Regions from separate parts of the Cobetia sp. 29-18-1 genome, predicted to be linked through region 1. Evidence: predicted binding sites of a transcription regulator. Region 1 holds the regulator's gene; the other holds the start of a gene.
The links. The regulator sigma-54, encoded in region 1, starts transcription at its own class of promoters, with help from an activator protein. The targets are predictions, from matches to a motif close to TGGCACNNNNNTTGCTNT.
Positions count from the first base shown of each region.

Region 2: the regulator sigma-54 is predicted to act here: its motif matches at 1,870-1,887, upstream of glnL (nitrogen regulation protein NR(II)).

Region 1 is NZ_JARWKS010000016.1:54,503-57,916, forward strand. Features, by position in the region: gene QD208_RS12910 (RNA polymerase factor sigma-54) at 641-2,089, opposite strand; gene lptB (LPS export ABC transporter ATP-binding protein) at 2,323-3,063, opposite strand; gene lptA (lipopolysaccharide transport periplasmic protein LptA) at 3,067-3,414, opposite strand, start outside.
Region 2 is NZ_JARWKS010000026.1:41,787-45,200, reverse strand. Features, by position in the region: gene glnA (glutamate--ammonia ligase) at 1-492, shown strand, start outside; gene QD208_RS16185 (DUF4124 domain-containing protein) at 953-1,645, shown strand; gene glnL (nitrogen regulation protein NR(II)) at 1,907-3,001, shown strand; gene glnG (nitrogen regulation protein NR(I)) at 2,998-3,414, shown strand, end outside.

The sequences.
Region 1 (3,414 bases):
CGGGTTGCCATTCAATTGTAACCCTTTTTGACTACGAGCAAACCCTGATCGGACGCTCTGCAACAGGCTTGACGGCCACCGTCTGGCGATGTTTTCGCACCCTTGCCAGTGGCGTCAGATGTCGTGAGCGTCTGTACCGACAATGCCCAAGCTTTGCGCAAAGATCAACGCTGCGCTGCATCGTGGCTCAGTGCTTGTCTTCAACTCAGTGAGGGGTAACGGAGTGGACTTCAAGGGCACGTCTGGTGGGTGGTGCGTGAAAGACGCGCAAGAAGGCGGGTTTTCGTCGCCAATCCCTGCATGTACGTCGCCTTTCAGGCGCTTCGATTGCGTGGAGCAAGCGGCGTTTTGGGAGGTTGTCCGGGTGTCATCCAGGTGCAATACGCGCAAAAGTGACTTTAAAAACATGCGATTGACGGTGAATGACGCTGGCGGAATGGCGGTTTTTTGCCGTCATCCTGCGCGCCGTCATGGGCCATGACGGGTAATTGACGAGCGGTTGACGGGATGACAGAGCGCGCGACAGGCGCACCGCTGTCCGCGAAGTCAGAGGCTGATGAGCGGAAAATCCAGGGCTTGAGGTTGGCGGCGGCTGCCATTGTGGAGGTGAAAGCAGGGCATGGCAGCCGCAGATGACGCGTCAGGCCAGACGCTTGCGCTCGCTGGAGGAGGGGATGCCCATCGCTTCGCGATACTTGGCCACGGTGCGGCGTGCGACCTCGATGCCATCGCTGGCGAGCAGATCGACTAGCCGCGAGTCGGAGAGAGGCTTGCGGGCCGGCTCTTCCGCGATCAGCTTGCGGATGCGGGCACGAATGGCGGTGCTTGAGTGGGCGTCGCCACTGCCGCTGCCACCGACCTGGCTCGAGAAGAAGAACTTGAGCTCGAAGACGCCGCGCGGGGTGTGGATGTACTTCTGGGTCGTGACCCGCGAGATGGTCGATTCGTGCATCTCGACCACTTCGGCGATGTTGGCCAGAATCAGCGGCTTCATGCCTTCCTCGCCTTGCTCGAGGAAGTCGATCTGACGCGCCATGATCTCGCGGCCGACCTTGAGCAGGGTGTCATTGCGCGATGACAGGCTCTTCATCAGCCAGCGCGCTTCCTGCAGGTTGTCCTTGAGGAAGGTGTTGTCGGCGGACTTGTCGGCACGCTTGATCAGCGCGGCGTATTCCGGCTGGATGCGCAGCTTGGGCAGCGCTTCCGGGTTGAGCTCGACCTGCCAGCCGTGGCGGGTATGGCGCACCAGCAGATCAGGGATCACGTAATCGCTGGCGGGCTCGCCCCAGGCGGATGCCGGACGCGGGTCGAGCGCGCGCACCAGGCGAATGACGTGATCCAGCTCGTCATCGTCAAGGCTCAGGCGCCGCTTGAGCAGCTTGCGGTCATCGTTGCCCAGTGCCTCGAGGAATTGACGTACCAGGCGGCGCGCCTGCGCCAGCAGCGGCAGATCATCCGGCAGCAGCGCCAGTTGCAGCAGCAGGCATTCGCGCAGATCACGAGCGAAGACGCCGGTCGGGTCGAACTGCTGCAGACGCAGCAATACCTGCTCGAGCTCGGAGGCCTTGAGGCCGGGCAGGCCCTGGCCACGCAGGCCATCGACCAGCTCATCGAGAGACAGGCTCAGATAGCCGGCGCCGTCGACGGCATCGATCAGGCTCTCCGCCATCTGGCGTTCACGGCCATCGAGGTCGGTCATCGCCAGCTGCCAGCGCAGGTGGTCCTGCAGGCTCTCGACGCTGGTATTGCGATCGAAGTCCGGCCCTTCTTCGCTCCCGCTGCCACTGCCGGAGCTGGTCAGGCTACCGGCGTGGTCCTGGTAGAGGTCCGACCAGTCACTGTCGAGGGGGTATTCCTCGGGAATCTCGCTCGAGGAGTCGGCAGTGGAGATCTCGCTCGAATCCTGTGTCTCGACGACATCCAGCGACTCGTAGTCCTCGTCGAGCTCCAACATGGGGTTGGACTCGAGGGCTTGCTGAATCTCCTGACGCAGGTCGAGCGTCGACAGCTGCAGCAGCTGGATCGCTTGCTGGAGCTGCGGCGTCATGGTCAGCGAGGTGCCGAGGCGGAGTTGCAGGGTGGGTTTCATGGAGTCAGTCAATTCACGGCAAAGGAACGTGCTTACTACGCTATACCGTGACTCGGGGCACTGACAAGTGGTTGCCGCGAATATTCAAGCAACTTGCATGCCATGTTTCCACCAAGGTGGTATGGACGTCATGCATGCGTCTGATGTCAGACATGAAAAAGCCGCTACGCGATAAAATCACGCAGCGGCTTTCGAAGCTTTCGCCTCGCGAGGACTCAGCGCATCCCCTGACCCTAGAGCGTGAACTCGTGGCCCAGGTAGACGTCGCGCACCTGCTGGTTGGCCAGGATGGAGTCCGCATCACCGTGGGCGATGATCTGGCCATCGCCGACGATATAGGCGGTGTCACAGATATCGAGCGTCTCGCGCACGTTGTGGTCGGTGATCAGCACGCCGATGCCACGATCGCGCAGTTGGCGCACGATGCTCTTGATCTCGCCCACCGAGATGGGATCGACGCCGGCGAAGGGCTCATCAAGCAGCACGAAGTCCGGCTCGGTGGCCAGTGCACGGGCGATCTCGACCCGACGACGCTCACCACCGGACAGGCTCATGCCGGCACTGGCGCGGATGTGCGTGATGCTGAATTCCTCGAGCAACTCTTCAAGGCGTGCCTTGCGGCCATTGCGATCCAGGTCCTTGCGGGTCTCCAGAATCGCCATGATGTTGTCGGCCACCGACAGCTTGCGGAAGATCGACGCCTCCTGCGGCAGATAGCCGATGCCGGCGCGTGCACGCTGATGCATGGCGGCAGCGGAGAGGTCCTTGTCATCGATGGAGACGTTGCCGGCATCGGCGCGCACCAGCCCGACGATCATGTAGAACGAGGTCGTCTTGCCGGCGCCGTTGGGGCCCAGCAGGCCGACGATGTCGCCCTGGCGGATCTCCAGCGAGATGTCCTTGACCACCTTGCGGCCCTTGTAGGCCTTGGCCAGATGGCGAGCGCTCAGCGTACGCGGAGTAGCAGCAGTCATGACTCAGTTTTCCTTGCTGGCATTGGCGCCGCGCGGCGTCAGAGTCATGTGCACGCGACCGCCTTCGGTCTGCTGTGCCGTCTTGCTGTTGTTGGCGTTCACCTGGCGCTTGTCGAGGAAGTACTCCACGTAGCCGCCTTCGAAGGTGTCATCGCCTTTCTCGAGACGCGCGTTGCCGACCAGCTCCACGCGGCGCTCCAGTGCATGGTAGCGGATGGTGTCGGCCCAGCCCTTGACCAGTTTCTCGTCGGGCGCGGGCTGCTGTTCCAGGTAGGCACGCTTGCCGGTGGCCTTGACCAGCGAGATCTCGCCGCTGCCGGCGCGGCTGATATCAACGCGGCTGGCATCGAG
Region 2 (3,414 bases), on a different contig from region 1:
CGTGCCCTGAACGCCTTCACCAATGCGTCCACCAACTCCTACAAGCGTCTGGTGCCGGGCTTCGAAGCGCCGGTCATGCTGGCCTATTCTGCCCGCAACCGTTCCGCTTCCATCCGTATCCCGTACACCGCCAGCCCGAAAGGCAAGCGTGTCGAGGCGCGCTTCCCGGATCCGACGGCCAACCCGTACCTGGCGTTCTCCGCGATGCTGATGGCCGGTATCGACGGTATCAAGAACAAGATCCACCCGGGCGACGCGATGGACAAGAACCTCTACGACCTGCCGGCCGAAGAAGCCAAGTCTATCCCGACCGTGGCCGAGAGCCTCGAACAGGCCCTGACCGCGCTGGACGGCGATCGTGAGTTCCTGACCCAGGGCGGCGTCTTCACCGACGACATGATCGATGCCTACCTCGAGCTGAAGGGCGAAGACGTCCAGCGCCTGCGCATGGCGACTCACCCGCTCGAATTCGACATGTACTACAGCGTCTAAGTACTGCCGGGGTTGAGGCAGACATTCGCTAGTCACGCCATCTGACGGAGTGCCTTCCCGGTGAAGGCAAGCCCACGACGATGACGACAGCAGGGCCATACCGACAGGTGTGGCCCTGTTTTTCGTTGTGGCCCTGTTTTCGCTGTGGCCCTGTTTGTCATTATGGTCCTGCTTCGTTCTATCTCTTTGCTCTGATCCTTTGCTCCTTTGCTCTGCCCCTGATCCTTTTCCCTGAGATCGGCCATGCTGCTGACAGATATGCAGGGCGCGGTGGTAGCCTTGCGTGACAGTCAATGCACACAGGCATCTTGTCGAAGGCCCCAAATGCTGGCATCAACGCGGTAAGCTTTGTAACTTGTTAGCCTTGTCATCAGGCAGCAGGATCGCCTGTCGATAGACCCAACCCGCTGGAGCTGCCTGCGGCTTCTGGCCTCCCATGACTCTCTTCAGGAATCTTCGGATGTGGCCCTTCGTATCCTCCCTGCGCGTCGCGAACCCCGCGACTGACTCGCGTGCACTGCCAGCAGCGCGCCCCGAGCCACTGCAGTGCCTGCTGCTGGCAGCGACGCTGATGCTGTCGAGCCTGTCGTTCGATCTTCAGGCGGCCCAGGTCTATCGTCACGTCGATGCCAACGGCAACGTCGTCTTCAGTGATCAGCCTGCGGGCGGCAGCAAGGTGCAGCTGACGCCGCTCAGCGTGGTGCCGTCGACGGAATCCTTGCCGCCGCGACGCAGCACGCCGTCGCGCGTGACTTCTTCCTCATCCAGCGAGAGCACCCGCACCCGGGCGCCTGCGGTAGATGTGGCCTTCCGTGGCTATACCACCTTCACCATCCAGAGCCCGTCCAACGAGGAGACGCTGCAGACCGGGCAGGCGGGCAATCTGGCGGTGCGCCTGGGGATCGAGCCCAAGCTGCGCCCGGAAGACAAGGTGCGCGTGACCGTGGACGGTGCGCCGTCTCAATCCGCCATGCACAGCACCGTCTTCATGGTGCCGGCGCTGGAGCGTGGCAAGCATGTCATCCAGGCGGAGTTGCTGGATTCCACCGGCCGCGTGCGCCAGACCAGCGAGCCGAAGGTGGTCTATGTGCAGCGCGCCAGCGTCAATCTGCCTCGCAACCCCAACAACCCTGCCAATGCTGGCGGTGGCTAGCAGCGTCTGGGCGCCCTTTGCTTCGCGCGTTTCTCCTTCGCTGACAGGCCGCCTTCGGGCGGCTTTTTCGTGTCCGGACCAGTCGATGTCGGGCCGCCTGGCGGTGAAGTGAGGCAACGCGGATTCGAGCGCGATTTTCCGCCTGCACCATTTTGGTGCCAATATACGGAGCCAGAAATGGTTGCACAGCATCGGACGCCGTGTTCTCGGTGCCTGCACCAGACTGGCGCGGTTATTGCAGAACAGGGAGACGTACTGCAGATGGCGAACAAACCCATGCATCAACGACTGCTCGAACACCTGAACACTGCCGTGGTGGTGCTGGACTCACAGCTGCAGATGGTCTGGATGAATCCCGCCGCGGAGACGCTGCTGGCGGTGAGTCTGGTGCGTGTGAAGGGCAGTACGCCCGACAACATGACCGGGCTGGATGACACCCTGATCAATGTGCTGCGCAAGGCGCTGGAGGAACAGCACCCCTACACCCAGCGTGAGGCCGAGATCATCAACGCGGCCAATGAAGCGCTGACGGTGGATTTCACCGCGACGCCCATCAGCGCCAATGAACTGCTGGTCGAGATAGAACCGCGTGACCGCCTGATGCAGATCTCGCGCGAGGAAGCGCTGATCGCCCGCCAGGAGGCGGTCAAGGTGCTGACGCGTGGTCTGGCGCATGAGGTCAAGAATCCGCTCGGCGGCATTCGTGGCGCCGCCCAGCTGCTCGAACGTGACCTGCCCGAACCGCAGATGGTGGAATTCACGCGCATCATCATCGAGGAGGTGGACCGCCTGCGTGATCTGGTCGATCGCATGCTCGGGCCGAACCGGCCGCCGCTGCAGGCGCCGGTCAATGTGCATGCGGTGACCGAGCGGGTGCGGGCCTTGCTGCAGGCGGAAGGCAGCGCCATCACCTTGAGCGCCGACTACGACCCGAGCCTGCCGGAGGTGATCGGCGACGAAGGTCAGCTGATCCAGGCGGTGCTCAACATCGCGCGCAATGCCACCCAGGCCCTCAATGAGCAGCCACAGCCCGATTCACCGCAGCCTGACGCCGCCCCCTACGAGATCACGCTGCGGACCCGCGCTCGCCGGCAGTTCACGCTGGGCCATGAGCGCCACCGGCTGGTCTGCGAGCTGGCGATCATCGACAACGGCCCCGGCATTCCGGAGAGCCTGCGCGAGACGCTGTTCTACCCGATGGTCTCGGGGCGCGCCGAAGGCTCAGGGCTCGGGCTGTCGATCGCCCAGGGCATCCTGCACCAGCATCAGGGGCTGATCGAGTGTGACTCGCGCCCCGGCCATACCGAATTCCGATTACTCATTCCGCTAGCCGGCACTTCTGGAGATCACACATGAGCGAGACTGCCCGCGTCTGTATCGTCGATGACGACCGTGCCATTCGCTGGGTGCTGGAGCGCGCTCTGGCACAACCCGACCTCGAGGTGGAAACCTTCGAGCGTGCCGATCAGGCCGAAGCCAGCATCATGCGCCAGTGCCCGGATGTCCTGATCACCGATATCCGCATGCCCGGAACCGATGGTCTCGACCTGATGGCGCGCGTGTGCGAGAAATACCCGGACCTGCCCGTCATCGTGATGACGGCGCATTCCGACCTCGACAGCGCCGTGGCCTCCTATCAGGGCGGCGCCTTCGAATACCTGCCCAAGCCGTTCGATGTCGATGAAGCGCTGGCGCTGGTACGGCGCGCCGTGGCACATGCCCGTGAATCCAAGGCGCCCGCCGCCGTGCCGGAAGGGCTGACCAAGGAA